DNA from 4 places in the Erwinia persicina genome. Region 1 is predicted to be linked to each of the others. Evidence: riboswitches for the same ligand, from Rfam matches in the RefSeq annotation. Region 1 holds a riboswitch; each other region holds the start of a gene.
The links. A riboswitch is a leader RNA that binds a small molecule or an ion and turns the genes downstream of it on or off. The one in region 1 is predicted to bind thiamine pyrophosphate.
Positions count from the first base shown of each region.

Region 1 (7,183 bases):
TGGAAGAGATGCAGCAGGTACTTTTTCAGCCATCGTCCTTTTCACCTGAAACCGATACGCACCGGTTCCGCCTTGGGATGAGCGACTGGGTGGAAGGCTGGCTGATGCCCGGCCTGCTGTCGACGCTGAACCGCCAGGCACCGGGAGTGACCGTGCATACTACTGGCAGCGATCCCTTTCACGATGAGGAGATGGTGCAGCAGGATCGTGTTGACGTGGCGATTTCGGTCGGGCAGGGCGTTCCTGCAGGAACGGTGCGTGAGCCGGTTACGCGTATGGGATTCTGCACGCTGTGGCACCCGCTCCAGTTAGCACTCACTTCGCCCCTGAGCCTTGATGACTATATATCCCATAATCATCTACTGGTTTCCTATCGCGGTGCCAGTCAGAGCCAGATAGACGAGCAACTGGCGCGGCAGAATCTCTCCCGCCGGGTGCGCTATGTGACCCCCCATTTTTCCTCACTGCCGCTGATGTTGAAGCAGATCCCGGCCCTGACCACCGTCCCGCAGGGGCTGGCAGCGGGCTGGATGGAACACTTCGGCCTGCAGAGTAGTGCCGTTCCGGTCAGCGTGCCGTCCTTTACCCTCTCCCTGCTGTGGAATAGGCGCCGCAGCCACGACCCGGCCCTGCTATGGCTGCTGGAAAAACTGCGGGAAAAAATGCGCACTGGCTGATTGACTCGTGCCTGACAGCAAGACGGTAAGTCTGAACGCGAGCGGCCGTCATACCCGTTACCGGTGCTGCTCCGCTATCGCGCGCTTCAGTACGCCGTAAATCCGTGCATCGCTGAGATGCGCCACGTTAAAACGTAAAAATGCACCGGCGGTCTGCGAGACGCTGAAGACATTTCCCGGCGCCAGAATGACTCCCTCTTCGCGGCAGCGCCGGGTCAGTAGCGTGGAATCGACGCCGTCCGGCAGGCGGCACCAGAGATAAAACCCGCCTCGCGGTACCTGCCACGGCACGATACCCAGCGTTGCCAGGCGTTCCACCGCCTCTTTCCGGGCGCGATCCAGCCGCGTTGTCACCTCCTGCAAATGCTTACGATAGCTTCCCCCCGATAGCACCCCGGCAATCAGTTCGCTGGCAAGCGGGCCTGGCCCGCCAAAGTTGGTGGCGATCTGCAGGTTAACCAGCTCATCGATCCACCCGGCCCGGCAGGCAATATAGCCACAGCGCACCGAGGCGGAGAGGGTTTTCGAAAAGCTCCCGGTGCGGATAACGCGATCCAGCCCGTCGGGGATCGCCAGGCGCGGCGAAGGGTCCGGTTCGAAGTCGGCAAAGATATCGTCTTCAATGATCAGCGTATCGTGCAGCGCGGCGGCACTTAACACGCGATAGGCAGTCTGCGCAGAGAGGCAGGCACCCGTCGGATTATGCAACGCGGAGTTAGTGATATACAGACGCGGGCGCTCCGCAGCAAGGACCTGTTCAAAAACCGCGATATCGGGGCCGGTTGGCGTGTAGGGTACGCCAGTGATCTTCACCTGGTGGGCACGCAACAGCGCCTTAAAGTTGAAGTAGCAGGGGTCATCCACCACCACGCTGTCGCCCGGGCGCAGCAGATAGCGACAGAGTAAATCCAGAGCCTGGCTCCCCGACCCGGTCAGCATCAGCTGTTCCATCGAAGCAGACAGCCCTTCCCGGGCAAAACGCGCCAGTATAAGACGCCGCAGTTTGGGCGACCCGTGGGAACTGCCGTAGTCGGTCAGCAGGGGACTGTCGAGCCGGGCAAGCTGCCGCAGCCCTTTGCGCAGTGCCTCATGGGGCATCCAGTCGTCGGGCAGCCAGCCGCAGCCCGGCGTCAGTTCACCCACTGCCGCATCCAGCGACTGGCGGGAGACCCAGAAAGGATCCACATCCCGTGGCTGCCCGATGCGCGTATCAACAAGACTGCGCGCAACCAGCGGGGTGCCAGACACGTAAAAACCGGAACCGCGCCGTGCCCGGATCACCCCTTCTGCTGCCAGCCTCTCATAGGCTTCGACGACCGTAGAAGGTGACACACTCCTGGCGGCAGCAAAGCGGCGCACCGACATCAGCCGGTCACCGGCTGCCAGCGTACCGGTCAGAATACTGCGGCGGATTTCGTCAATCAGTGTTTCGGTAAGCGTCATCGGTATTCCAGCCTGTCAGTGATCAACTGTATGGGAAAGACGCCCCATACAGAACAACTTGATTGTAGGGGTAGTGTATCTTCGAATCCGCCGTTCTGACCTCTACTATGCGTGGGATATACCTGTTTTTATACTTACACGGAGGACTTATGCAGCGCACAACATCAGGGTGGTGGAGTGGACTTTTTGGCGTGATGATTTTTAGCGGCTCCCTGCCGGCTACCCGGGTAGCCATCGGCGGATTTTCACCGCTGTTTCTCACCTCTGCCCGCGCGGTGATTGCCGCACTGGTCGCCGGGGGACTGCTGCTGGCGCTGAGGCAGCGACGTCCCGGGCGCAGCGACAGGGTATCGCTACTGATGGTGGCTGCGGGCGTGGTGGTCGGCTTTCCCTTACTGACGGCCCTGGCCCTGCGTGAGATGACCGCCGCCTGTTCTCTGGTCTTTATCGGCCTGCTGCCGCTTTCCACCGCCATTTTCGCTGTGCTGCGCGGGGGAGAACGGCCAGCGCGGGCCTTCTGGTTTTTCTCCCTGCTGGGCGCCGGGATCGTGACAGGTTTTGCTCTCTCAGCCGGCGGAGGGGATCGCTGACCGGAAACCTGATGATGGTGGCGGCCATTCTGCTGTGCGGACTGGGCTATGCGGAAGGGGCAGAACTGTCGCGCCGGCTGGGCGGCTGGCAGGTGATCAGCTGGTCGCTGCTGCTGTCGCTACCGGTCATGGTGGTGACGGGCCTGATGACTCTGCCGCACAGCTGGCAGGGGATCAGCGCGCCCGCCTGGTTCAGCCTTGGCTATGTCTCACTGTTCAGTATGCTGATTGGTTTTATTTTCTGGTATCGCGGGCTGGCGCTGGGTGGCATCGCCGGGGTCGGACAGCTCCAGCTGCTACAGCCGTTTTTTGGTCTGTTGCTCTGCGCGCTGTTCCTTCACGAGCCGGTTGCCCTGAGTATGGTGGTCAGTGCGGCGGCAATTATTCTCTGTGTTGCCGGCGCGAAACGTTTCGCCTGAGCACCCTTCCACAATAATAAGGAGAACGTCACGGTTTTCTGAGCAAAAAAAAACCAGACCGGAGTCTGGTTTTTTTAAGGGTTTATGCTTCGGGGAAGGGCATCGAATTACCCGGTGCTTCCCGGTGAATATGCAGGAAGGTCAGGTGACGCTCATACTGGTCGAGAATGTCATTGATGATCTGCTCTTTGGTGTAGTCCATCAAATCGTTCCCCTGCGTACCCTCCAGCAGGAAGGTTTCCAGACGGAAGTAATCCGATTTGCCACTGCGCGCCCGGTAGGTGAAGGCCGGTACCGAGTAACGCTGAGGCCATATCTGATAGAGGAAGCTCTGCTCATCCGCCATATCAACCAGCAGTTCCAGATGGTTCAGACGCTCATCCTCCACCGCCGGCAGCTCATTCACCTGCACTTTGGCACCACGACGTTCCAGCTCAAGCCCGACTTCTTCCATTGCCGGACGACAGACGTTATCCAACATTTTGCGGGTGTGGGTCGTTCCCGGATAGTTCATCACGCGTGAAATGCGCTGTTTCCAGTTCAGGCGATCGTCACGCGATACCGCTACCGGTGGCGTGTTCACCGTGGCACTGGCCCGACGATGATCTTCCACCCGCAGCGATTTATACAGACCGGCCATCACAAAGAAGATCACAAAGCTGAACGGCAGTCCCATGATCACCGTGGTCTTCTGCAGCGCCGTCACGCCGTTAACCATCAGCATTCCCAGCGTCAGGACGCCAATGGTGACTGACCAGAAGATACGCAGCCAGTTTGGCGCATCATTGTTGATGTCCGCCAGACGCGAGGTAAAGTTGCCCAGCACCAGGGAACCAGAGTCTGCGGAAGTGACATAGAACAGCAGGCCGGTGATGGTGGCCACTGAGGCGCTGAAAGTAAAGCCAGGATACTGTGCCAGCAGACTGTAGAAGCCGCGCTCCGGGTGCGCCATGGTTTCTTCAGCGAAGGCCATATTGCCGTGAATAATCTCGTATAGGGCGCTGTTACCAAAGATCGACAGCCACAGCAGGGTAAAGATAAATGGAATGGTCAGCGTCCCTACCACAAACTGGCGGATAGTACGGCCGCGGGAAATACGCGCCAGGAACAGGCCAACAAACGGTGACCAGGCGACCCACCAGGCCCAGAAGAACAGCGTCCAGTTGTTCATCCATTCAGTTGGACGATCGAAAGCAAAACTGTTCAGCGTCATGCCCATAAAGCGGTTGATGTAATCCCCGACGTTGAGCACCAGCGCGTTCAGCAGGAAGCTGGTATCACCGACGAACAGCACAAACAGGATCAGACCAAAGGCCAGCAGCACGTTGAGCTCTGACAGGAAGCGAATGCCCTTATTCACGCCAGAGGTGACCGAGATAGTGGCCATGATGACCGACAGCACGATCAGCCCGGCCTGCGCCGTCAGCCCTTCCGGTACATCAAACAGCACCTTCAGGCCATAGTTCAGCTGCACAACGCCGATGCCCAATGTGGTGGCAATACCAAAAATCGTCCCGAGTACGGCGGCGATGTCCACGGTATGACCGATTGGCCCGTTGATACGTTTACCGAAAATAGGGTACAGGGCCGAACGAATGGTCAGAGGCAGGCCGTAGCGGTAGCTGAAGTAACCCAGGGCGATGCCCATCAGGGCATACATGGACCAGCCGGTCAGACCGTAGTGGAACAGCGTCCAGACCATCGCCTGACGCGCGGCTTCCATCGTCTGTCCCTGGCCCTCTGGCGGCATCATATACTGTGTGACCGGCTCGGCGACCGAGAAAAACATCAGATCGATACCGATACCGGCAGCAAACAGCATGGCTGCCCAGCTCATCAGGCTGAACTCGGGCTTGGACTGCTCAGGGCCGAGCTTAATGGAACCAAAGCGGGAACAGGCCATAAAGATAACGAACACGATATACAGCGTGGCGGCCAGCAGGTAATACCAGCCGAAGGTGTTGGATACCCAGTCGAGGGTACGATTGATCCAGCGATCGGAAAAATCAGTGAACAGAATAGTCGTCATGGAGAACAGCAGAATCAGTACTGCTGAGGTGTAGAAAACCACGGGGTTGATACGATCTTTTTGAGGCTTTCCTGGTATTTCAGTCGTCGGCATAATGTCTCCGCAAAAAATGATCAGGGAAAGAACCTGAAGTCCGCTCTGCGAAGCGCGCATTAGCGCATACTGGGTAAAATCCGCCGTATATCCGCTAATTACACTGGGAGAACCATCAGGATGAATATTAGTGTAATTTATTGATTAATCGTTATAACTCTTGACTCAAATCGCCTCCGGAAAGTAAATTTTGTGTAAACAGAAGCACGAATGATAGTTTTTATTGATTGAGCATTCAATTAAAAAAAATTTCAGCGTCTCAAAATGCCGTCTTTTTCCCCATTAAAACCGCATATCGCTTGACGATTCCCACCCGGTAAAATACAACTGGTTCCTGTCAGGGGAGTCTCGCCAGAGAGACTGAGAGGCTAATGAGCGATTTATCGCGGCGTAGCGACCCTTAGAACCTGACCCAGTTGATACTGGCGTAGGAAGACGCGTACCCTGATGACGGGCCAGCCGGCCACCCAGCGTACCCGCGCGCAGGCCTGTGTTTATTCCGCCTCCGCCTTTTTCCTTATCCTTATCACGGGTCTCATCAAGTTTTGAGAGGCTAACGTGACGCTATTGGTAACACCCCTTCTCCCTGTCAGGATCCTTACCTCATGAGCCGCTGGTCTGTGATCGGTGACGGCGTGGCCGGGCTGTGCATCGCCACGATGCTGGCAGAGCACGGCCAGGCCGTGGAGGTGATCACTTCACCGCAGCATGATGCGGCATCCCACTGGGCAGGCGGAATGCTGGCCCCCTGGTGCGAAGGCGAAAGCGCCCCGGCGGAGGTTGTTGAGCTGGGCCAGCGGTCTGCCCCGTGGTGGGCTGCGCGTGTCAAAGGCGTGGAGCATCAGGGCACCCTGGTGGTCGCTCCCCCGCGCGACGCGCCTGAACTCACCCGTTTTTCGCGCATGACGCACGCCCATCAGTGGGTGGAACCGGTCACGCTGGAACCCGCCCTGGAAGGGCGCTTTGCCCGCGGGCTGTTCTTTGCCGGCGAGGCCCATCTCGACCCGCGCAGCGCGCTGCAGCAACTGCGGGCCAGCCTGCTTCAACACGGCGTTGACTTCCATCAGGACAAGCCCGGCGGCACGGTTATTGACTGCCGGGGATCCACGCTGCCCACGAACAACCGGGACTGCGCGCCGTTCGCGGTGAAATGCTGATCCTGCACAGCGATGAGGTGCACTTCTCCCGGCCCGTCCGCTTGCTCCATCCCCGCTTTCCCTGTTACCTCGTTCCGCGCACGGGGGGGCGCTTTATGCTGGGGGCGACCATGGTGGAAAGCCATGATGACAGCCCCATTAGCGCCCGCGCCATGATGGAGTTGTTAAGTGCCGCTTACGCCATCCACCCGGCACTGGCCGAAGCCAGAGTGCTGGAAAGCGGCACCGGGCTGCGACCGGCTTACGCTGATAATGTCCCTGCCATTCATCGCCATAACGGCGTCTGGTCCGTTAACGGCATGTACCGGCACGGCTTTCTTCTCGCGCCAGTGATGGCGGAAAACCTGATGCAGCAACTGATACAGGAAAACCTGATATGAAAATTCAGCTTAACGGCCAGCCGGTCGATACTGCCGCCCGCACCCTGGCGGAATTGCTGCGCGAACAACAGATTGACGCAGGCTGTGTCGCCAGCGCGTTAAATGGACAGTTCGTGCCCCGCACCCGCTATGAAACGCAGCCGATCACACCAGGCTGTGAACTCGAAGTCCTGTCACCCATGCAGGGAGGATAAACGATGTTTTACGGTTTTGTACCCCAGTCACGTTTTCTGCTCGGTACCGCCGGGTACCCCTCTCCGGCGATCCTGCAGCAGGCGCTTGCGGCCTCCGGCAGTGAAATTATCACCGTCAGTCTGCGCCGTGAAGGCAGCCACGGTACCGCCTTTCGTGAGCTGCTGACCGGGCTGAATAAGCGGGTTCTGCCGAACACGGCG
Region 1 covers NZ_CP082142.1:15,776-22,958, forward strand. The annotation lists gene K6L24_RS21630 (LysR family transcriptional regulator) at 1-677, shown strand, start outside; gene K6L24_RS21635 (aminotransferase-like domain-containing protein) at 735-2,120, opposite strand; partial or broken gene K6L24_RS21640 (DMT family transporter) at 2,270-3,129, shown strand; gene K6L24_RS21645 (choline transporter) at 3,212-5,251, opposite strand; TPP riboswitch at 5,581-5,702, shown strand; partial or broken gene K6L24_RS21650 (FAD-dependent oxidoreductase) at 5,857-6,788, shown strand; gene thiS (sulfur carrier protein ThiS) at 6,785-6,982, shown strand; gene K6L24_RS21660 (thiazole synthase) at 6,986-7,183, shown strand, end outside.

Region 2 (7,183 bases), on a different replicon from region 1:
GCGGCAGATCCTCGCTATCCGCCGCGAGACGATCGGCTGGGTCAGCCAGTTCCTGCGGGTGATCCCACGGATTTCCACCCTTGAGGTGGTGATGCAGCCGCTGCTGGAGCGCGGCGTGGCCCGTGATGAGAGCGAGGCGCGGGCAAAATCCCTGCTTTCGCGTCTTAACGTGCCGCCGCGACTGTGGGCGCTGGCACCCTCAACCTTCTCCGGCGGTGAGCAGCAGCGCGTTAATATCGCGCGGGGGTTTATTGCCGACTCACCGATCCTGCTGCTGGATGAGCCAACGGCTTCGCTGGATGCCATTAACAGTGCCGCCGTGGTGGCGCTGATTGAAGAGGCCCGCCAGCGCGGTGCGGCCATTGTGGGCATTTTTCATGATAATGCGGTGCGTGAGCGCATCGCTGACCGTCTGCATGTGATGCAGCCCGCTGCACTGGAGCACGCCGAATGATCATCAATAACGTCAGACTGATTCTGGAAAATGAAGTAGTGGCGGGGTCACTGGCCTGTGAAAACGGCGTGATCCGGGCGTTCTCCGATACGCAGAGCCAACTGCCGGCGGCCATCGACGGCGAAGGCGGCTGGCTGATGCCGGGCATGGTGGAGCTGCATACCGATAATCTGGATAAATTTTTCACCCCGCGGCCGAAGGTGGACTGGCCTGCGCACTCTGCCATGAGCAGCCATGATGCGCTGATTGTCGCCAGCGGTATCACCACGGTGCTGGATGCCATCAGCGTCGGCGACGTGCGCGACGGCGGTCACCGCATGGAGAATCTGAACAAGATGATCGATGCGATCCGCCACAGCCAGAAGCACGGCCTGAACCGCGCAGAACATCGCCTGCACCTGCGCTGTGAGCTGCCGAATGATTCCACGCTGCCGCTGTTTGAACAGCTGATGTGCAATCCGGTGCTGTCGCTGGTGTCGCTGATGGATCACTCTCCGGGCCAGCGTCAGTACGTGTCGCTGGCGGCATGGCGCACCTATTTTGGCGGCAAGTATCAGCTCAGCGATCTCCAGCTTGATGCCTATGAGGCCGATCAGCTGCGGCTGGCCGCCCGCTGGTCAGCCCCGAACCGCGAGGCCATATCCGCCTGGTGCCGTCAGTATCATATTCCACTGGCCAGCCATGATGATGCGACGTATGAGCACGTCGTGGAGTCGAAAGGGGTCGGTAGTGTGATCGCGGAGTTCCCGACCACCGAAGAAGCCGCACGCGCTTCGCGCGAGCTGGGCCTGCAGGTACTGATGGGTGCGCCAAATATTGTGCGTGGCGGCTCGCACTCTGGCAACGTGGCGGCCAGCGCGCTGGCGCAGATCGATCTGCTGGATATCCTCTCCTCTGACTACTATCCGGCCAGCCTGCTGGATGCGGCATTCCGTCTGGCCCGTGATGAAAACAACAGCATGACGCTCCCTCAGGCCGTGGCGCTGGTCACGCGTAATCCTGCCCGCGCCATCGGCCTTGACGATCGCGGCACGATCGGTGAGGGCAAACGTGCCGATCTGGTGCTGGTGCGTCAGCACCGTGAACAGGTGTACGTTTCCCGCGTCTGGGCGCAGGGCAGGCCGGTGTTCTGATGGGGCGGCTGATCTGGCTGATGGGGCCTTCGGGCTCCGGTAAAGACAGCCTGCTGCTGGCCCTGCGCGAGTGCGCACCGGAGCGGGTCATTGTCGCGCATCGCTATATTACCCGCAGTGCCAGCGCCGGGGGGGAGAATCACGTCGCCCTCAGCGAGCAGGAGTTCCGGCGGCGGCGTGCGCATGGCCTGTTTGCTCTCGACTGGCAGGCGCATCAGTACTCCTATGCGCTCGGCATTGAAATCGACCGCTGGCTGGCGGCCGGGCTGGACGTCGTGGTCAACGGTTCACGCCTGCATCTTCAGGCTGCGCGGCAGCGCTACGGTGAACAGCTGCTGGCAGTCTGTTTGCAGGTATCGCCTGAGGTGCTGGCCAGCCGCCTGCGCCAGCGCGGGCGCGAGGATGAGGCCGCCATTGAACAGCGGCTGAAACGTGCAGCGGAACCGGTGGCAGCAGGGTGTATCACGCTGAATAATGACGGGCCGCTGGGCGAGACATTACAGGGTTTTTCGGCATTATTAGCCGAGCACATTGCGTAGGGGCGACGTTTTCGGTCGACCCGCGATCCGGCGCTGGCTCTCACTTTAAGCGTCATCAGCAATATTGACGGCCCCATAATTTCCTGACTTAATTGAGTCTCCAGGGGGAGCCAGGCACAGCTGGCTGAGAAATCGTTAATGCTACAGCACGATGACCCTTAATACCTGATCCGGATCATACCGGCGGAGGGATGGGGCAGCTTACCTGACTTTTGCCGGTAGTCTCTGCTAAAAGGACTACCCAATGACCAGCCGATTTACCGATACCCTCCGTACCCTGAGTCAGTCACAATGGTCACAGGCCGTCACGCATCGTTTTGTCCGGGAGCTGTATGACGGCAGCATTAACCACCAGGTGATGATCAACTACCTGGTGCAGGATTATCGTTTTCTCGACAGTTTTTTGACCTTAGTCGGATCTGCTATTGCCTGCGCCGACACGCCTGCCGCGCGCCTGTGTTTTGGCCGCTGCGCCGGTATGGTGTCATCCGAAGAGAATACCTATTTTCTTCGCGCATTTGCGGCATTGGGCGTCAGTGAGCAGCAGCGCAATGTGCAGTCTGACACGGCACCGACGGTAGGATTCAAAGCGATTATGCTTGAAGCTGCCGCCACCCGTTCCTATGCTGCCATCCTGACGGTTCTGAATGTAGCCGAGTGGTTGTATCTTGACTGGGCGTCACAGGCACCAGAAATGCTGCCTGCCAGTTTCGTTCATGCTGAGTGGATTACCCTGCACAATAACCCTGATTTTTGCGAATTTGTCGCCTTTTTACGCCACGAACTGGATCGCGTCGGGCCTGAACAACGGTCGTTGTGCGAGGATTTTTTCCAGCGTGCAGTCAGGCTGGAACTGGCATTTTTTGATGCAGTGTATCAATAAGATTAAATCTGCTGAAAAGAGAATGTGGCAGGACAGGAGGGAACGATTCTGCTGTTATGGCAGGAAAAATCAGAAAAAACGGGGGTGCTCTTTCCCCCATTCACTACGGTAAGCCACAGACTGAGAAATTATTATGTATCGCTCAGTGCTGTATCAACGGACAGGTTGAATCGTTTTAAGCGTCAATAAATGGGGCGGGCATTTTGTCAATTCTTTCTAAATAGAAGAAATAATAATGGCCATCCTGAACAATGTCTGGTGCTCCTTCGAAGGATTTACCATCCATGATCCCCAATAATGTGTCATCATCCACTTTACGGAAGTGGTCAAAGATTGGTACGCCATCGTAGACCATCGTTGCTGAGATTTTCCCACGAAAGTCAATTTGCCAGAGAGAAGCCTCTCCCTTCATCATTTTATTAGAGTACAGATTGCCTTTGTCATCATAGCAGACCAGGGGCATGGCATCTGAAGCACTACGGAACCATTTCCCGAACCATTTTACTTCATCAAGGGAGCGGGTGGCCCAGTGACCGGTATCAAAGTCTCCTCCGGCCCATATTGATTGAATTTCATCAACACTGACGGGGGGTAATGAGTCAAAAAAATCCAACAATACCTGATCTGAGCTGAATACTCTTTGTGCTTTAAAAGCGTCAAATTTTACTTTTGCGTTCATAATTTAATCCTGTTTGTATTGTAGAGATAGCAACAGATATACCGATGAAAGAACGTAATATGTAATATATATTGTCACATGATATAACAATTAGTGAATTATTAATGTCGGTACAAGCCTATGCCAGGTTTGAGTGCTTATCAGGTGCAGGCGAAAAATAAGTACCCTGTTGGGGACAGTTTTAAGTGCCTTGCATAATCTGCATTAATAAATAAAACTAACAATTCAATATAGTCACTGATCTCCGGAGTAATCACTGCCAGTGATATTCCGAGTGGTCATCGTTAAGTTACCCGCAGTGATAAAAATAATATTATATAAGTGGTTGTGAAACAAAACGCATCATTTAAAAAGCAAGTGAATCAGAAAGTGTCCGCCACAAATCAAGTTCATGCTTTTTTTCCACCAGGACACGATCATATATCTCGGTTGCATCAGCACCCGCGGTGAAACGCAATGGTGGTTGCTGTTCATTAGCTAGTCTGAGTAAAGCTTGCGCCAGCTTCTTAGGGTCGTTAGCCTGTTTGCCGTCAACGGCTCTGGTTGCCCGACGGGTTTCACCAGACGTTGCATCATACGCAGCAATAATATTATCTGTGTAAACGACAGAGTTCTCAGTCAAAAACTCGGTTCGGAAATAACCCGGTTCAACAATGGTTACATGAATCCCCAGTGGCGCAACCTCTTTCGCCAGGCTTTCGGATATGCCCTCAACGGCAAATTTAGTGCCACAATAGCTTGAAACTCCGGCATCACCATAAAAACCTGCCAGTGATGAAAGGTTAAAAATATGGCCACTTTTTCGGGCACGCATCACGGGCAAAACGGCGCGGGTTACGTTTAACAGGCCAAATACATTAGTATCAAACTGACGACGAACTTCCGCATTTGTCGTCTCTTCCAGCGCACCCAGAACGGCAAACCCGGCATTATTAACCACGATATCAATCTGCTTAAAATGGCTGATTGCCGCCTGTACAGTAGCCTGTGCCTGTTGCTCATCAGTTACGTCAAGGCTGAGTGCCAGTAAATGTTCTGATGAACCAAGAGCTCGGGTTACGCTTTCTTTCTGGCGACCAGTGGCAACGACTTTGTCACCCGCAGCCAGGGCGGCTTTGGCAATATCGGCGCCAATTCCGCGTGTTGCTCCGGTGATAAACCAAACTTTGCTCATAGACAGCACCTTTTAACTATTCATGGAATACAGACATAGGGAAATCGTGCAGACAATATATCTATGTCTCTCTGCAATATCGCATGAAAAGCATAAGGTTATATACTGCTGACGATTCGGCTTCAGTCTATTATAATAGGCTTTAAACAGCGTCAGATAGCCTGATTCTGTTTAATTATTGCCTGATAATCCGGGATCTGAATGCCGGATGATTCATGCGTAACGAAAAGTGGAATAAAAGGAGGGTGAAAAAGATGCAGGTCTTTTTTATTGGCCCTTGTAGTCGCAAGGTCAGGCTGTATCAGAACAATGATGAGCTTCTTCCCAGTGGAAACATACGGGAGGTCAAAAACACATTCACTGACATACTGATAAGTTCAAAATCTGAATTAAACCTTTATCGGTAGAACTCGCGCTGCCGCATTCGCTCTGAGTATCCACTACCTGTTCCTCCTGATTTAATGTGGCTTTCGGGGCGCGTGTTTAGTTTGTAGTGACAGTTGCGGAAATAGTGTTACTAAAAGCTTATTTTAACCGGTTTAAGTCGTTCCCATTTTGTTGAGAGTATGGTGATATTTATCTGGAATGCCAGTAGTGAAACTCTTTACTTTCCTTTATTAATGATTAAACCTGACTTCTGCTTTCGCGTGCAGGACGCAACACATCATAGTGAAAGTGATAAGAAGCCTGTCATTTTTCCATCACCCCCCTGTCATTAAAGTTTCACCGTCAGCATAGTTAATAGGGCCACAGCGAATCACGCGCAACCTGACGACGGTAGACATATGGCACAGGCATTATTGAAGATTGCTTCCGAGCAGCAGACGGTGCCGCAGGCTGCTCTGCGCCCGAAAGTGCTGGCGGTAAAGGGATTAGGCAAATCTTACGGCACGCAGAGTCGCGTCCTGCAGGATATTAATTTTGACCTGCATGGCGGGGAACTGGTGGCCGTCATTGGCCGCAGCGGCGCAGGCAAATCGACCCTTTTGCACGTGCTCAATGGCACCATCCCGGCCAGCGAAGGCGAGATCCTCAACTTCCATGAAAATGGGCAGCAGCAGAACATCGTTGAGCTGAATACCCGGCAGATGCGCCAGTGGCGCAGCGAATGCGGCATGATTTTCCAGGACTTCTGCCTGGTACCGCGGCTGGATGTGCTGACCAATGTTCTGCTGGGCCGCCTGAGCCAGACGTCGACCCTGAAATCCTTCTTTAAAATCTTCCCCGACGCAGACCGCGCCCGCGCCATTGGCCTGCTGGAGTGGCTGAATATGCTGCCCCAGGCGTTACAGCGTGCGGAAAATCTCTCCGGCGGGCAGATGCAGCGGGTGGCTATCTGCCGTGCGCTGATGCAGAACCCAAAAATTTTACTGGCCGATGAGCCGGTGGCCTCCCTCGACCCGAAAAACACCCGACGCATTATGGATGTGCTGCGCCAGGTGAGTCACAACGGGATCAGCGTGATGGTCAACCTGCACTCGGTAGAGCTGGTGAAGGAGTACTGCACGCGCGCCATCGGCATTGCTAAGGGCCGTATTGTGTTTGACGGGCACCCCGCGGAGCTGACGGACGATCTGCTGCACGTGCTTTACGGCGACGACATTTCTCAACGTAACGAAGACCTCCAGGCCTGACCGGGCAATACTACTTTTATGGGACACGGAACTCAGCAATGAAAAAAATCATTCTCGCAGCGGTAATCAGTAGTGTTATGGCAGCCAGCGTTAACGCCGCCGATGCACCAAAAGAACTGAACTTAGGTATCCTCGGCGGTCAGAATGCCACGCAGCAGATTGGTGATAACCAGTGCGTGAAAGACTTCTTCGACAAAGAGCTGAACGTGGATACCAAACTGCGTAACTCGTCTGATTACTCAGGCGTGATCCAGGGGTTGATTGGCGGCAAGGTCGATATGGTGCTGAGTATGTCACCCTCGTCTTATGCCTCGGTGTACATTAACGATCCTAAGGCGGTCGACGTGGTCGGCATCGTCGTGGATGACGCGGATAAATCACGCGGCTACCACTCGGTGGTGGTGGTCAAAGCCGACAGCCCGTACAAAACGCTGGCTGACCTGAAAGGCAAATCCTTCGGTATGGCGGATCCGGATTCCACTTCCGGCTTCCTGATCCCCAATGAAAGCTTTAAGAAAGAGTTCGGCGGCACGGTGGACGATAAATATAACGGCCACTTCTCCAGCGTCACCTTCTCCGGCGGCCATGAGCAGGATGTGCTGGGCGTGCTGAACGGCCAGTTTGACGGGGCTGTGACCTGGGCTTCGATGATCGGGGATTACAACACCGGTTACACCAGCGGCGCGT
Region 2 covers NZ_CP082141.1:1,886,946-1,894,128, forward strand. The annotation lists gene phnL (phosphonate C-P lyase system protein PhnL) at 1-454, shown strand, start outside; gene phnM (alpha-D-ribose 1-methylphosphonate 5-triphosphate diphosphatase) at 451-1,587, shown strand; gene phnN (ribose 1,5-bisphosphokinase) at 1,587-2,126, shown strand; TPP riboswitch at 2,220-2,335, shown strand; gene K6L24_RS08430 (TenA family protein) at 2,371-3,009, shown strand; gene K6L24_RS08435 (DUF4334 domain-containing protein) at 3,185-3,688, opposite strand; gene K6L24_RS08440 (oxidoreductase) at 4,035-4,862, opposite strand; gene phnC (phosphonate ABC transporter ATP-binding protein) at 5,648-6,496, shown strand; gene phnD (phosphonate ABC transporter substrate-binding protein) at 6,535-7,183, shown strand, end outside.
Region 2: it holds a riboswitch for thiamine pyrophosphate, as region 1 does, so the genes downstream of both, K6L24_RS08430 (TenA family protein) here and K6L24_RS21650 (FAD-dependent oxidoreductase) in region 1, are expected to answer to the same signal.

Region 3 (7,183 bases), on a different replicon from region 1:
CACGTTGATATAAAAAAGGTTGCCGACCTTTTCTTTATCAAGAATGTCAAAAAAGAAAGCAGCATGACGTTCATCACCGAAAAAGAAAATATCCATCTTCTTATTGAGTAATAGCTTTTGCCAGAAACAGAAGTTACTTTTTTCAATCGCCTGTAAAGAAGCTATTGTGAAGTCACTCTCAATCGAATGAGAAATGGCGTTAATCATATCAATCGTTTCGCTACTTTCATCCAGAAATATACTATTCTCTGATAAAAGAAGAGCCAGTTGATTAATTTTCTCACGAGGATCGATCATCAGTTGCTGTGAGATCGCTTTAAACTGGCTAAGGAACACGGATTCAGGATGCAAAGCACACCTCTGCGGTAAGAACTGATTATGCGTTTGCCAAATCTATCACAATGCTCGCGGCTGAATGGTGAATGTAAAGGGCTTTTCTCCCCCTTCCTCTGGCGATGGTATTAGTAGCCGAAGAGGAAGCAAGCCCTCGGATGAATTATCAGTTTTTTCATCGGTCACGTCTGAGCAAACCAGACCGGCCAAAGAGGCCTCGCGCAGGCCTCGTCATCACGGTCCTGATACCCGCTGTGGACTGAAAACTGCCCTGCCTTCGCCAACCGATGAAGGGGAAAGATCTGTTTTCAACAAATCTTCCCCTGGAACCCGGGTTTTACCGCTTACCACCACTGATGAAAATGATGTACCGGCCCCTGCCCGTGTCCCACTTCCAGCGAGTCCGCCTGCTCCAGTGCGCCCTGCAGCCAGTGCCGGGCCGCCTGAACGGTCGTGGGCCAGTCATCGTGGCGCGGGCGCAGCGCGGCCAGCGCCGCCGAGAGTGAACAGCCGGTGCCATGCGTGTTACGGGTGTTCACCCGTGGCGCAGTAAAGCGCTGTTCTCCCTCACGGGTGAACAGCCAGTCCGGGCTTTCCGACTCGCTGAGATGACCGCCTTTCATCAGCACAGCCTGGCAGCCGAGGGCCAGCAGCGCCCGTCCCTGCTCGCGCATCTCCTCCTCGTTGCGCGCCTGCGCACATCCCAGCAGTGCGGCGGCCTCCGGCAGGTTAGGTGTAATCAGTGAAACCTGCGGCAGCAGTCGATCCCGTAGCGTACTCACCGCCTCGGGCGACAGCAGCGGATCGCCGCTTTTGGCCAGCATCACCGTATCCAGCACCACCCAGGGAACGCGGGTCTGTTTCAGCCGCCCGGACACCACCTCAACGATGGCACTTTCTGACAGCATGCCAATTTTAATCGTATCGATGCGCACGTCCGACAAAACGGAATCCAGCTGCGCGGCAACAAACGCCGGCTCAACGCGGCAGATCGACTGCACGCCGGTGGTGTTCTGCGCCACCAGCGCGGTGATCACGCTGGTGCCATACGCACCCAGCGCGGAGAATGCTTTCAGATCAGCCTGGATCCCTGCCCCACCGCTGGGGTCGGTACCGGCAATTGTCAGCGCGTTAATCCTTTTCATCACTGCACCTCCGGGTTCAGCCGGTACAGGGCATCAAGAAAGGCCGGAATGAAACTGCCTGGCCCGTCCACCGCTGCAGCCGCACGCTCGCCGGCCAGCGACACCACGCGGCAGGCGCTGGCCACATGTGTGAGGCGGTCGCCCGGCAGTGCGGCAAAGCCGGCCACGACCGCCGACAGCGCACAGCCGGTCCCTACCACCCGCGTCATCAGCGGGTCGCCGCCGCCCACGCTCAGGGTACGGAGGCCGTCGGTAATAAAATCGGTTTCACCGGTGACGGCCACAATCGCGCCTGTCTCCTGCGCCAGCGAAACAGCCGCCTGCAGCGCCGCCGTGGAGGCGTGCCGGCTGTCGACGCCCCGGCCGCTGACGCTCTGCCTGGCCAGCGCCATGATTTCGGAAGCGTTACCCCGGACAGCGGCCGGTTTCAGTCCCAGCGTCTGCTGGCAGAAGGCCGTGCGGAAGTCCAGTGCGCCAACGGCTACCGGATCTAACGTCCAGGGACGCCCGACCTGCCTGGCGGCATTAATGGCCGCCAGCATCGCTTCGCTGCGGCTGCGGGTCAGCGTACCGACATTCACCAGCAGGGCATCGGCAACAGGGCTGAACTGTGCCGCCTCCTGCGGATCGATCACCATTGCCGGGGAAGCCCCCAGCGCCAGCAGCACGTTAGCCGTAAAGGCCTGTACCACATCATTGGTCATACAGTGGGTCAGAGGGGAATGCTGACGATACAGCCGCAGGGAATGCGCCATATCGGCATGGCTGAGGTCTTGAGGTTGGATCATTCTTCGCTCCCAACCGGCGATCAAGAAGGCGATGCCGGTCGGGCATCTGACTTCCCTACGCTGGCATTATCCAGATCAGGTTATACGGGTATTTCTCAGCCTTCACGCAGAAGGGCACCCCGAGTCAGTGATGATTTTTTACAGTCGGTGCCAGCATAAGGAAGTGGCAGAGTATTGGCAAGCCCCGGGCCGTGCTGCCCTGCCGTCGGTCATCAGGGTATCTTCAGCGCGATCGGCCCCCCGGCGGGGAATGACGCCGCACATAGTCACGCGGCGAACAGCCCATCGTGCGTTTAAAGGCGGTACTGAAGGCACTTTCGGACTCATAGCCCAGCGAGGGCGCAAGCGCAGAAATGGGCAGGTCGGTGTTCAGCAGTTTGTCTCCGGCCAGCAGCATGCGCCAGCGGGTCAGATAATCCATCGTTGACGACCCGACCTTAGTTTTAAACTTCAGCGCAAAGGCCGAGCGGGACATACCGGCACGCTGTGCCAGCGATGGTAACGTCCAGCGATAAGCCGGATCGGCGTGCATGGCCTGCAGCGCCGCACCCAGCTGGTGATCGGCCAGGGCATACAGCCAGCCCACGGCGTCCCCTTTACCACCCGACTCCATATGCTGCCGCAGCGCCTGTATCAGTATCATATGCGCCAGATGTTCAGCGATCAGGGCATGTCCCGGACGCTGTTCATCCAGCTCGGCCATCATCTGCGCAACCAGCCAGCGCAGGGTCGCCTGGTCATTTTCCGCCCGCAGATGGATCACCGCAGGCAGCATGGTCAGCAGAATCGTGGCGTGGGGGTCGTCCAGGAAGAAGCGGCTGCCGGTCATCAGGCAGTCTCCCCCGCCGTTGTGACGGATCACCCCGCCGGCGCGCGGGCCGGCAAACACCACCGCCCAGTCTGTCGCCGGGTGTGACAGGTCGCTGGCCATAACAAAGGGACGTCCGGTAGGAAGCAGGAAGCAGTCCCCCGCCGACAATCGTACCGGGTCAGTCTCCCCTTCGACGGACAGCCAGCAGCCGCCCGACACCATTGAATAACATTTGATGCCCGCGTTAGGTGGAAAACGCACCGCCCAGTCACCGCCCACGTCGAGGACGCCGGAAACATACTGCTGTGGCTTGAGTAACGCGAGAATATCAGAAAGAGGATCCATGATTAATTTTGGACGATTAAAAAGATAATACGGACTTTATAGCATGGATAGGACGTGATGCGCGGGCTTAAGATAAAACCTCGCTGTTCCGTGTTATCCCACCTCTCCTTCAGGAAATAACTATGCACAACATCCGTACATCCGGCCTCTTCTCTCTGGGTTCGCGTCAGGTAAAACGACTGGGCTATGGCGCAATGCAGCTGGCAGGCCCCGGCGTTTTTGGCCCGCCCAACGATCCTGACCGCGCGCTGGCGGTTCTCAGGGCGGCAGTGGCGGCCGGCGTCAATCATATTGATACCAGTGATTTTTACGGCCCGCATATCACCAACAAACTGATCAACGAGGCACTCGCGCCCTATCCTGACGACCTCACGCTGGTGACCAAAATTGGGGCGCTGAGAGATAAAAAAGGCGGCTGGATCCCGGCCATGTCCCCCGGGGAGCTGGTCAATGCCGTCCATGACAACCTGCGAAACCTGGGGCTGGCACAGCTGGATGTGGTGAACCTCAGGATCATGTTTAATACCGCCCAGCCACAGGAAGGTTCCATTGAAGCACCGCTGACGGCGCTGGCCGCCCTGCAGCAGCAGGGGCTGATTAAGCATATTGGTCTGAGCAACGTCACCCCGGCGCAGATTGCCGAAGGACGCGCAATCTGCGAAATCGTCTGCGTTCAGAATCATTACAACCTGGCACACCGCACCGATGATGCGCTGATTGATGCGCTGGCCCGGGAAGGGATTGCCTATGTGCCGTTCTTCCCGCTTAACGGGTTTAATCCGCTTCAGTCTGCTACGCTGACCCGCGTTGCCGAACAGCTCAACGCCACCCCCATGCAGATCGCCCTGGCCTGGCTTCTTCACCGTTCACCTAACATCCTGCTGATCCCGGGCACATCATCCGTTGCCCACCTGCAGGAAAACCTGGCAGCGGCGTCACTCCACCTGCCGGATGACGCCCTGAATGCACTGAACGGCATTACCGGAAGCAATACATTATAAAGCCTCACCCTCTTTCGGGGCGGCCTGATCAGGAACAGGACAGACAATGAGGGCAGGCAAAGGAGGCAGGACTCACGCTCAGTAGCGAGTGAACAGCGGACGTAGCGCTGTCATTCGTTATTTCCCCTCAACACGCAGAAGGCGGGAGGGACGCGCTGTTTCAGGACATGGAAATAATAAGTATTACCGCTGCATAAAAAGGCCACTATCCCTGCTCGGCCACCAGCAGCGCCAGCGTGTCGGGCTCCAGCGCCCTGAAGATATGCTCGCGATCGGCCGGATAGCAGATGTAATCTCCCGGAGCCAGTTCTTCAGCTTCCTCCTTCAGCCCCACCAGCGCCCGTCCCTGCGTGACAATAATATGCTCCACCGAACCTGGCGGATGCGGCTGTGAAAGGCGGTCAGCGCCGGGCTGGGCCATCAGCAGGTAGATATCACGCCGCGCACCCGGCGGGCAGCTGGCCAGCAGGATCGCCTGATAGTTCGCTTCCCCGGCGACGACTTTCGGTCCTTCACCGCGCCGGATCACCTGGGTTTTAGGCAGCTCAGGCTCCAGCAGTCTGGCAAAAGGGATATTCAGCGCCACGCACAGCGCCCAGAGCGTTTCAATGCTGGGATTACCGTTCCCCGCCTCTAACTGGGACAGCGTTGATTTTGCAATACCTGCCCGTCTGGCGACTTCCGCCAGGGACAGCCCGGTCAGCGTACGCTCCCGGATCAAACTTTCTGCAATTACTGCAATGGGCTGGGTCATTTTTTGCCTTATCGTTCGCTAAATCGAACGTTACGTTCGGGTTGATCTCTTTCTGCACTGCGTTCATTATAATGGAAACTTCGTTCGTTATGGTAAAAGTTTATGATGACCCGTCATTTTTCTTCACTCAGCCCGGACACACGTAAAGGCATCTATCTGATCTGCCTGGCGGTCGGGGTGGTGGGTATTTCGTATGGCTCGCTGGCCACCGCCTATGGTTTCCCGCTCTGGGTTCCGCTGTTCTCCAGCCTGTTTGTGCTGGCCGGCGCCTCGGAGTTTATGTTTATTGCTATTGTCGCGGGAGGCGGTAATCCCCTGGCGGCAGCCGTCGCCGGCCTGCTGGTCAATGCGCGCCACTTTCCCTTTGGCATTGCCGTGCGCGACCTCGTGGGTTCGCGCCTCTCTGCCGTTCTGGGTTGCCATATCATGAACGATGAAAGCGTGGTGTTTGGGCTGTCGCAGACCACACACGCGCAGCGTAAAGCCGCCTTCTGGCTATGTGGCCTGGGCGTGGCACTGGTCTGGCCGCTGGGGACAGTGCTGGGCAGCGTGGTTGGCAGGCTGCTGCCTGATACGCAGATGATTGGTCTGGATGCCGTCTTTCCGGCGATCTTACTGGCGCTGGTCATTCCTGCGCTGAAATCACGCACGACGCTGCTGCGCGCCTCCAGCGGGGCGGCAATCTCTCTGCTGGCAGTACCCTTTACCCCGACCGGGCTGCCTGTACTGCTCTCTATGATCGGCCTGCTGGCGAGGAAAAAATAATGGCAGATAACACTCTGTTAATTGGCGGTATCGCCGTTCTGGCGCTGGGCACATGGCTGATGCGCTTTGCGGGCGCTCAACTGGGCAACAGGATGGCGCTGTCGGAGGATGCCCGCAGGCTGCTGTCTGACGCGGCCACAACCCTGCTGTTTGCGGTTGCGCTGGCCAGTACCTTCTACGAAGGCACCCATTTTTCCGGGATCGCACGCGTCACCGGCGTCGCGGTGGCCGTCATACTGGCCTGGCGTAAAATGCCGCTGATTGTGGTGATCCTTGCGGCGGCAGCGGTGACGGCCCTGCTGCGTTTTATCGGTATCCCCTAGTCTTTGCCGGCGGTGGGCTGGCCGTGTTTTTGCAGGATCGTTTTTTTCAACAGTGCAGCGGTATGCTCCACAAAGGTCGCCACGGCCAGCGGGATATGGTGACGGCTGGGGTAGACAATCGACAGATCGTTATTCATCTGCCCGTAATCCGGCAGGACCGCAATCAACTGCTGACGCGTTATGCTGTCATATAACAGCGACTCCGGTAAAAAACAGATCCCCAGCCCGTTTTGCGCCGCTTTCAGCTGCGCCTGTGCGGTATTGGCTGAAAAACGTCCGCTAACGTCAACCTGAACCTCGCCCTCTGGCCCCCTCAGATGCCAGACCGTGCGCGCGGCAGCATGACAGTGAGTAATACAGGTGTGATGCTGCAGCGCGAGGATATCGTCAGGCATGCCAGCGGCATCGAGGTAAACCTGACTGGCTGCCAGCAGGCGGCGGCCGGTGCTGATTTTGCGCGCCACCAGGCTGGAATCCTTCAGCTCCCCGCCACGAAAGGCCACATCAATCCCCTCGCCAATCATATCCGCATGCGTGTCGCTGAGGACAAAATCCAGATGCACACCGGGATATAACGCGAGAAATTCTGCCACCCACTCCATTAAAAACAGATCAAAAAAGTCAGCCGGTGCCGCCACTTTTATACGCCCTGCCGGGGCCTGATTTTCGCCGGCCAGCTGCGTGCTGATGGCGTTCAGTTCACTGATTTTTTGCGCACTGTGCGCATACAGCTGCTCCCCTGCTCCGGTCAGCGTCAGCTTGCGGGTTGAGCGATGGAATAACCGCACGGAGAGGCTTGCCTCCAGCAGTTTGATTCGCCGGCTCAGGGTATTCGCTGGCATCCCCAGCCGCCGCGCGGCCCCGGCAAAACTCCCCGTTTCAACGATATGGACAAAGATCGCAACGTCATTGAGATCG
Region 3 covers NZ_CP082141.1:1,620,129-1,627,311, reverse strand. The annotation lists gene K6L24_RS07350 (hypothetical protein) at 1-351, opposite strand, end outside; gene thiD (bifunctional hydroxymethylpyrimidine kinase/phosphomethylpyrimidine kinase) at 678-1,478, opposite strand; gene thiM (hydroxyethylthiazole kinase) at 1,478-2,266, opposite strand; TPP riboswitch at 2,302-2,398, opposite strand; gene K6L24_RS07335 (AraC family transcriptional regulator) at 2,490-3,422, opposite strand; gene K6L24_RS07330 (aldo/keto reductase family oxidoreductase) at 3,545-4,423, shown strand; gene K6L24_RS07325 (helix-turn-helix domain-containing protein) at 4,629-5,177, opposite strand; gene K6L24_RS07320 (AzlC family ABC transporter permease) at 5,283-5,942, shown strand; gene K6L24_RS07315 (AzlD domain-containing protein) at 5,942-6,265, shown strand; gene K6L24_RS07310 (LysR family transcriptional regulator) at 6,262-7,183, opposite strand, start outside.
Region 3: it holds a riboswitch for thiamine pyrophosphate, as region 1 does, so the genes downstream of both, thiM (hydroxyethylthiazole kinase) here and K6L24_RS21650 (FAD-dependent oxidoreductase) in region 1, are expected to answer to the same signal.

Region 4 (7,183 bases), on a different replicon from region 1:
ACAGGATAGGTGGTGGCAAATGCCAGGCATGGCATCGCGGCGAGCAGCAGCGCGGGTAAGGTTTTCAACGGGCTCATGGTATCGGTATTCCTGCCAGAAAAGAGATGATAATTATTATCATTTTTATTCATCGGTTGTTAAACGAAAGCTAAACAACCTCTGAACGATAAATGCTGTTGTTGCAAGAGACTGTTTCAGGACCGTGCCCTGAAACGACGCGGCTTCTCGCGGCGAAAGCCCAGACCGATAATCCAGCCAAAGACATACGGCAGAAACGGGAAACGTTTAATGATGCGCGGCAGCGGGCTGCTTTCCCCCTCTTTACGCTTTTTGCCACTCATCTTTATCTGGATAAACTGCGTGGCGCGGGTAGGGAACTGACGCCGCTGCTGCACTTTTTTTAGCAGACGCAGGGGAACGCTGCCGCTGCGCAGGGCGGGCGTGAGAATATTGGCTGCGGCCACCGCATCCTGGATGGCGAGGTTCACCCCGACACCGCCGATAGGCGACATGGCGTGAGCCGCATCCCCGATGCAGAGCACCCCGGGTTTCATCCACGCATCCAGCCGGTCGATACGAATATCCAGCAGTTTGACCGGCTGCCAGTCCGTCAGCTCCGCCATGCGTTCAACCGGGAACGGGGCGACGGCAGCAACCTGCTGTTTAAACGCCTCAATCCCGTTCTCCTTTATCGGTTCGTAATCCCCTTTGGTGATGGAGTAACCGCACTGCCAGTAGCTGCCGCGATCGAGCATGATAAAGTTCTGCTTCGGTCCTTTATGACCGGTGTTCCATTCCGGGTCATCATCACGCTTGTTGAGTGGGAACCACAGCACATCCCGTGGCGAACCGAACGATTGCCCGGTCAGTCCGGCCTGCTGTCGGACCCTGGAGTGCCGCCCGTCGCAGCCCACCACCAGCGCTGCGCGGATCTCGCTGCTGCCGCTGGCATGGGTGGCACGCACGCCGGCGACGCGGTCAGCGTCATGCAGCAGTTCGCTGAAGGCCGTGGCGGGATAGAACGAAAACGTCGGCAGGGCGGCGGCTTTTTCTTTCAGAAAGTTGAGGAAATCCCACTGCGGCATAAACGCCATAAAGCGGCATTTGACCGGCAGGCGGGAAAAATCCGCCAGCGTCACCTCTTCACCGCCAATCTCTGCCTCCAGGCGCGGCGCACGCTGGTGCGGTAGCTGCAGCAGTTCGTCGAGCAGGCCAAGGTGGTGCATGATTTGCAGCGTGGAGGGATGGATGGTGTCGCCGCGGAAGTCGCGCAGAAAGTCGTCGTGTTTTTCAATCACCACCACCTGCACACCGGCGCGGGCCAGCAGGTAGCCGAGCATCAGTCCGGCCGGGCCGCCGCCTGCGATGCAGCAGTCGGTGGTAAGGCGTTCAGGAGGGAAGGGGGACATAGTGACTCCGGGGAGGTGGGTGTGGCTTTTATGATAATAGTTATCATTATCTATGGCGAATTTTTATCGCCGGGGCGGTCGGGCCGATCATTACAGCAGCCCACCCCCGGCAAGCGGATAGTGCTGTTGCAGCAGGGGGCAGCTTAATGTACGGACGCCCGAGACGATGATTTGCACGGGGCGTCCTGAAGCCCTTTTTTCCGGTCGCCCGCAGGGAGGATTAGTGCAGTTCCACCGCGTAGTCTGCAACCGGGGTGATCTTTTTCAGCAGCTTATTGTTAAACAGGAACTGCTCGTAGTCGGTGTAGCGCTTCACGTCGAGCCAGGCCGGATCGCGGGCAAACAGCGGCAGGGTTTTCTGCCAGGCAACGCGGTTCAGCTCCGTGTTCAGTTCCGGGTGCGCTTTAGCAAAGGCCAGCCAGCTCTCCTGCGGGTGTTTCTGCAGATAGTCGTTGCCTTTTTTCAGCGCCGCGAGGAATTTCTTCACCTTCGGTTCGTTCACGCTGTCGCGGTTGGCGACAATCACCAGCTCGTCATAAGCCGGTACGCCGTAATCCTCGACGTTGAGCACCACCGGATCTTTACCCTGTAATCTCAGCTCCTCCGCTTCAATATTGCGGTAACCGCCGATCACCGCATCCACCTGCCCGGCCAGCAGGGCGCTGGTCAGCTGGAAGTTAACGTTAATCATCTTTATCTCTTTCAGACTGAGTTTCTGATGCTTCATCATGGTGCTCAGCGTCACCTGTTCAATACCACTGACCGAATAACCGACGGTCTTGCCTTTCAGCCCTGACGGGGAGGTAATGCGCTTATCCAGGGTGATAACGGTATTCAGCGGCGTATTAATCAGCGTTCCCACGCGGACCAGCGGCAGGCCATCATCGGCGAAGAAATGCAGCTGGGGCTGATAGGTGATGGCAAGGTCCGCCTGTCTGGCGGCCACCATGCGTGGCGGCAGCGACGGATCGGAAGGCGGGATAATCGTCACATCCAGTCCCTCGGCCTTAAAGGCCCCGATCTGCTCTGCCACCATAATCGGCGCATGATCCGGATTAATATACCAGTCGAGCACCAGCGTCAGTTTCTCGCCAGCCATTGACGCACTGCTGCAGACCCCGCTTAACAGCAGTCCGGCGCAGATGTTCTTGATCATTTTATCTTCCTTCCAGAGGTTATCATCATGATTCAGGTGCCCAGTTAATCAGGCGGTGGAGCAGGGTGTCGACGGCCATCCAGAGTAAGACGGTCATCAGCACCAGAATAAACAATGCGGCAAAACACTGGTCCGTCTGCATGCGCGCGTTGGCGTTCAGCATAACGAAGCCCAGCCCTCCGGCGGACCCGACCCATTCCCCGATAATTGCGCCAATCGGTGCCACGGCGGCGGCCATCCGCAGGCCGGAACCGAATGCCGGTAACGCCGCCATCAGGCGGACGTGGCGCAGCTGGGCCCAGCCAGAGGCCCCCATGGTGCGGGCCAGGTCGAGATAGTCCTGATTGACCCGCCTGAGCCCGTCAAACAGGGTCGACGTGACCGGGAAAAAAATCACCAGCACCGCCATCGCCACTTTGGCGCTGATGCCAAAGCCAAACCACAGAACCAGCAGCGGGGCCAGTGCAAATACCGGAATGGCCTGGCTGGTCAGCACCACCGGCATCAGCCAGCGCTGCAGACGGGGGGAGACGATCATCAGGATGGCCAGCAGTGACCCCAGCAACACGCCCAGCACCAGCCCGGCCAGCACTTCCGATGCGGTGATCAGGCTGTGATAAGCGAGAAAGGCGCCCCCCTGCCACAGCGCACTGGCTACCGCGATGGGTGAGGGCAGCAAAAACGCGGGAATGGCACTCAGGGTGAACAGCCACCACAGCAGGATCAGCCCCACAAAAATCATCAGCCCGCGAGCGTGACCTGCCAGGCTGGCCCTCATCCTGCCGCCCTCAGCAACTGTTGTAACAGCGCCCCCTGGCTTTTCAGCAGGTGAGCATCATCCGGCGCGCGCGGCGGCAGACCGCCAATGGTATGAGTGTCGTCGATGGCCGCAGGGTGCCCGAAGAGCACCAGCAGATGGTGGCTCAGGCGGCAGGCTTCCATCGGGTCGTGGGTGATCAGCAGTACGGTGCGGTCCGCCAGCACCTCAGCGGCCAGCGTCTGGATCTTCGCCCGCGTCAGCGTGTCGAGCGCAGAGAAGGGTTCGTCCATCAGCACAACGGGGCGGTTCTCATACAGGGTGCGGGCGATGGCCGCACGCTGGCGCATGCCGCCGGAGAGGGCGGCGGGACGAAGGCCGGCATAGTCGTGCAGTCCGACGCGCGCCAGCAGGTGGTCAGCCCGGTCAGTATCGGCGGGCTCCCGGCGCAGCCGCGCGCCGAGGGTGACGTTGTCGCGGATCGACAGCCACGGATAAAGCAGATCTTTCTGACCCATCCAGGCGATGCGCCCGGCCAGCGGCAGGCCGTCGCTGCCGCAGACCGAACCGGCGTCGGGCGGAAGCAGCCCGGCAATGATCTTCAGCAGGCTGGTTTTGCCGCAGCCGCTGGCCCCCAGCAGCGCGACAAAACGCCCGGCGGGAATATCCACGCTGAGATCGCTGAAGAGCGGGCGCGGGCCGAAGCGCAGCGTCAGATGGCGAACCGCGATGCCCGGCGGTGGCGAAGCGGAATGGGCGGTCATGGGGTCGCTACCGCGTTGAGTCCCATCTGCCAGAAAGCCGACTCCAGGCGGGTAGCGGTGGTAAAAATCTCGGACAGGGCAGGGAAGCGGCTTTCGGCTCCCCGCTGCTGGCCGACCGTTTCCAGCAGTGCAAGGGCGGCACGCACCCCGGTGAGGTAGTCCGGGTCCGCATAGTTGCGGATCCAGGAAGCGTAAGGGCTGCCAGCCAGCACCGTCCTGGGAGAGGCCAGCAGGCCCAGGCCGATTTCGGCATACCCTGCCACACAGGGGAGCAGGGCGGCCAGCAGATCCAGCGCGTCCCCTGAGTGACCGATATCCAGCACGTAGCGGGTGTAATTCATGGTTTCTGCCGCCTCCGGTTCAGCAGCCATCTGTGCCTCGTTCAGCCCCCAGCTCTCGCAGTAGCGGACGTGCAGCGGCAGTTCGCTGACAATGGCATTGAGCGAAGCGGTAGCGGCACGCATCTCCGGCAGCGTGCGCAGCTTGCTGACCAGCAGCGCCCAGGCACGGGCAAAGTGGATCAGAAACAGGTAATCCTGGGTCAGATAGCGGCGAAAGGCGGTTTCGGGCAGCGTACCGCGTGAAAGTTGCTGAATAAACGGATGCGCCACATAGTCCTGCCAGTCGTTCCCCGCCTGCTGGCGTAAACGTCCGTACAGGCCGTGGCTGAAATCGACAGGCTCAATGGTGTTCGACACAGAATCCCCTCATTTAAGTGGCGATCCAGGTGCGCGGAGGTGTGATCAGGCGAGAATAATGCCTACCCGTCCCTTCGCTGGCATGACCCAGATCAGGTTCAAAGGGTTCGGCTTATTACGCCATCTCAGCCCATACAGGACACCCCTCGGAGTGAATTGTTATACGATAATTCATTTTGGATAGCAATCCTTGCCAGGTGGCGAGATAGCGCGTACTTATACTGAATTGATTCGTTTTATCCTGTTGAGAAACCCTATGAAAAGTATTGGATTCCTGTCATTCGGTCACTGGACACCGTCCCCGCAGTCCGGCACCCGTTCAGCCGCTGACGCCCTGTTACAGTCTATCGACCTGGCCGTGGCGGCGGAAGAGCTCGGTGCAGACGGCGCGTATTTTCGCGTCCACCACTTCGCCCGTCAGTTAAGTTCCCCCTTCCCGCTGCTGGCCGCCGTCGGGGCGAAAACCCGGCGCATTGAGATTGGCACCGGGGTGATCGATATGCGCTATGAAAACCCGATGTATATGGCGGAAGACGCCGGTTCCGCTGACCTGATCTCCGGGGGGCGTCTGCAGCTCGGCATCAGCCGTGGCTCGCCGGAGCAGGTGATCGACGGCTGGCGCTATTTCGGCTATCAGCCCGCAGAAGGGGAAAATGAATCGGATATGGCGCGTCATCACACCGAGGTGCTGCTGGATGTGCTGCGCGGCGAAGGCTTTGCCAGACCAAACCCGCAGCCGATGTTCCCCAATCCCCCTGGGATGCTGCGCGTGGAGCCGTTCTCTGAAGGGCTGCGTGACCGTATCTGGTGGGGGGCCGGTTCCAATGCCACGGCGGTGTGGGCGGCAAAGCTGGGCATGAACCTGCAAAGCTCAACGCTGAAAGACGATGAGACGGGTGAACCCTTCCACATTCAGCAGGCGGCTCAGATCCGCGCCTACCGGGATGCCTGGAAAGCCGCCGGACACCTGCGCACGCCACGTGTCTCGGTGAGCCGCAGTATCTTTGCGCTGGTGAATGACAGGGACCGTGCCTACTTTGGCAACAGCGGCAAAGAGGGGGACAAGGTGGGCTATCTTGATGAGAAAACCCGGGCGATTTTTGGCCGCAGCTACGCCGCAGAACCGGACCGGCTGATTGAACAGCTGGCGCAGGATGAAGCGATTGCCGAAGCCGACACGCTGCTGCTCACCGTGCCGAATCAGCTGGGGGTGGATTACTGCGCGCACACCATTGAAGCGATCCTTAAGCATGTGGCGCCAGGGCTGGGATGGCGTAACTAACCGGGGGCTGGGGAACCGCCAGGCCTGCCTGGCGGTGACGTCAGTGTTAAAAGAGGTATTTCGCCCGCACGCGTGCGCCATAACGTGGCTGATGATTTCCCCGATCGTCATCGGCGGCATTCAGCCATGACGCGTAACCGCCAAGATAGACCGTGAAGTTGGGCATATCGAGGATATCGGGAAGCTGCCAGGAGGTATGCAGGGTATGAATGTCGTAGCGCCCCGGCTGGAAGATAGCGCAGTCAGCGGTACACTCCTCACTGACACCGGACGCTGAGAATTCCGCGATATTATTATGGGCGTAGATATAGCCCAGTTCGACACGATGCCAGAGAGCATTAATCCCGGCGCTAAAATCGGTTTCCTCCCGGGCATCCATATAGGCCGTATTCACGTTCACCACGGTGCCATTCTGCGGGTTGTTCTTTAACGTATTCCACGTCATGGTCAGCCCGTAGCCGGTGCGCTCCGACTGATCGCGCCAGCGGCCTTCGCGGTCGGTATAGCCATAGGCGTTATTCACGATATTGCTTTCCATGGCGGCGGCGACGGACCAGATATCGGATCGCCATGCCACAACCGGGCGCACGTACATCACATTTTTCTGGTTTTCCATCGTGCGGCCGTGATAACGCTGATCCACATACAGCGCGCTGCCATCCTCAATCAGGGTGTTCACTTCAACGTACCACTTATCCCAGGTTTGACTCAGCAGCAGGTTACCGCCGCTGTTACTGCGGCCGCGCGCCTCCTTCATCATATAGATATAGCCGTAGCCGTCGCTGTACAGATCGTTAGCGGTATTGCCCGAGTATTCGATAAAGGTGTCCTGATTGAGGGGAAACATATCCCAGGCTTCAAACCGCCCGGTCTTCACCTGCCAGCTGTCTTTCTGACCGAAAAAGAAAGCCGCATCGTCCAGATTCATTTTCCCGCGAATATCGGCCAGCGGCTGAACGTTGAATCCGGCATATTTCCCTGCAGAACCCTGGCGGATCCCCTCCACGCCTAATAATATGCGGCCGTTAATATCCCAGCGTTCTTTACTGCCGGGAGCCCAGCTTTTATTGCTGCTGGTTTTTAACGATGTCAGGCTGCCCGTGCGGCTGGCCGCGTC
Region 4 covers NZ_CP082141.1:1,912,787-1,919,969, forward strand. The annotation lists gene K6L24_RS08540 (ABC transporter substrate-binding protein) at 1-77, opposite strand, end outside; gene K6L24_RS08545 (FAD-dependent oxidoreductase) at 195-1,409, opposite strand; gene K6L24_RS08550 (ABC transporter substrate-binding protein) at 1,630-2,565, opposite strand; gene K6L24_RS08555 (ABC transporter permease) at 2,591-3,343, opposite strand; gene K6L24_RS08560 (ABC transporter ATP-binding protein) at 3,340-4,086, opposite strand; gene K6L24_RS08565 (TenA family protein) at 4,083-4,772, opposite strand; TPP riboswitch at 4,837-4,941, opposite strand; gene K6L24_RS08570 (LLM class flavin-dependent oxidoreductase) at 5,041-6,066, shown strand; gene K6L24_RS08575 (carbohydrate porin) at 6,113-7,183, opposite strand, start outside.
Region 4: it holds a riboswitch for thiamine pyrophosphate, as region 1 does, so the genes downstream of both, K6L24_RS08565 (TenA family protein) here and K6L24_RS21650 (FAD-dependent oxidoreductase) in region 1, are expected to answer to the same signal.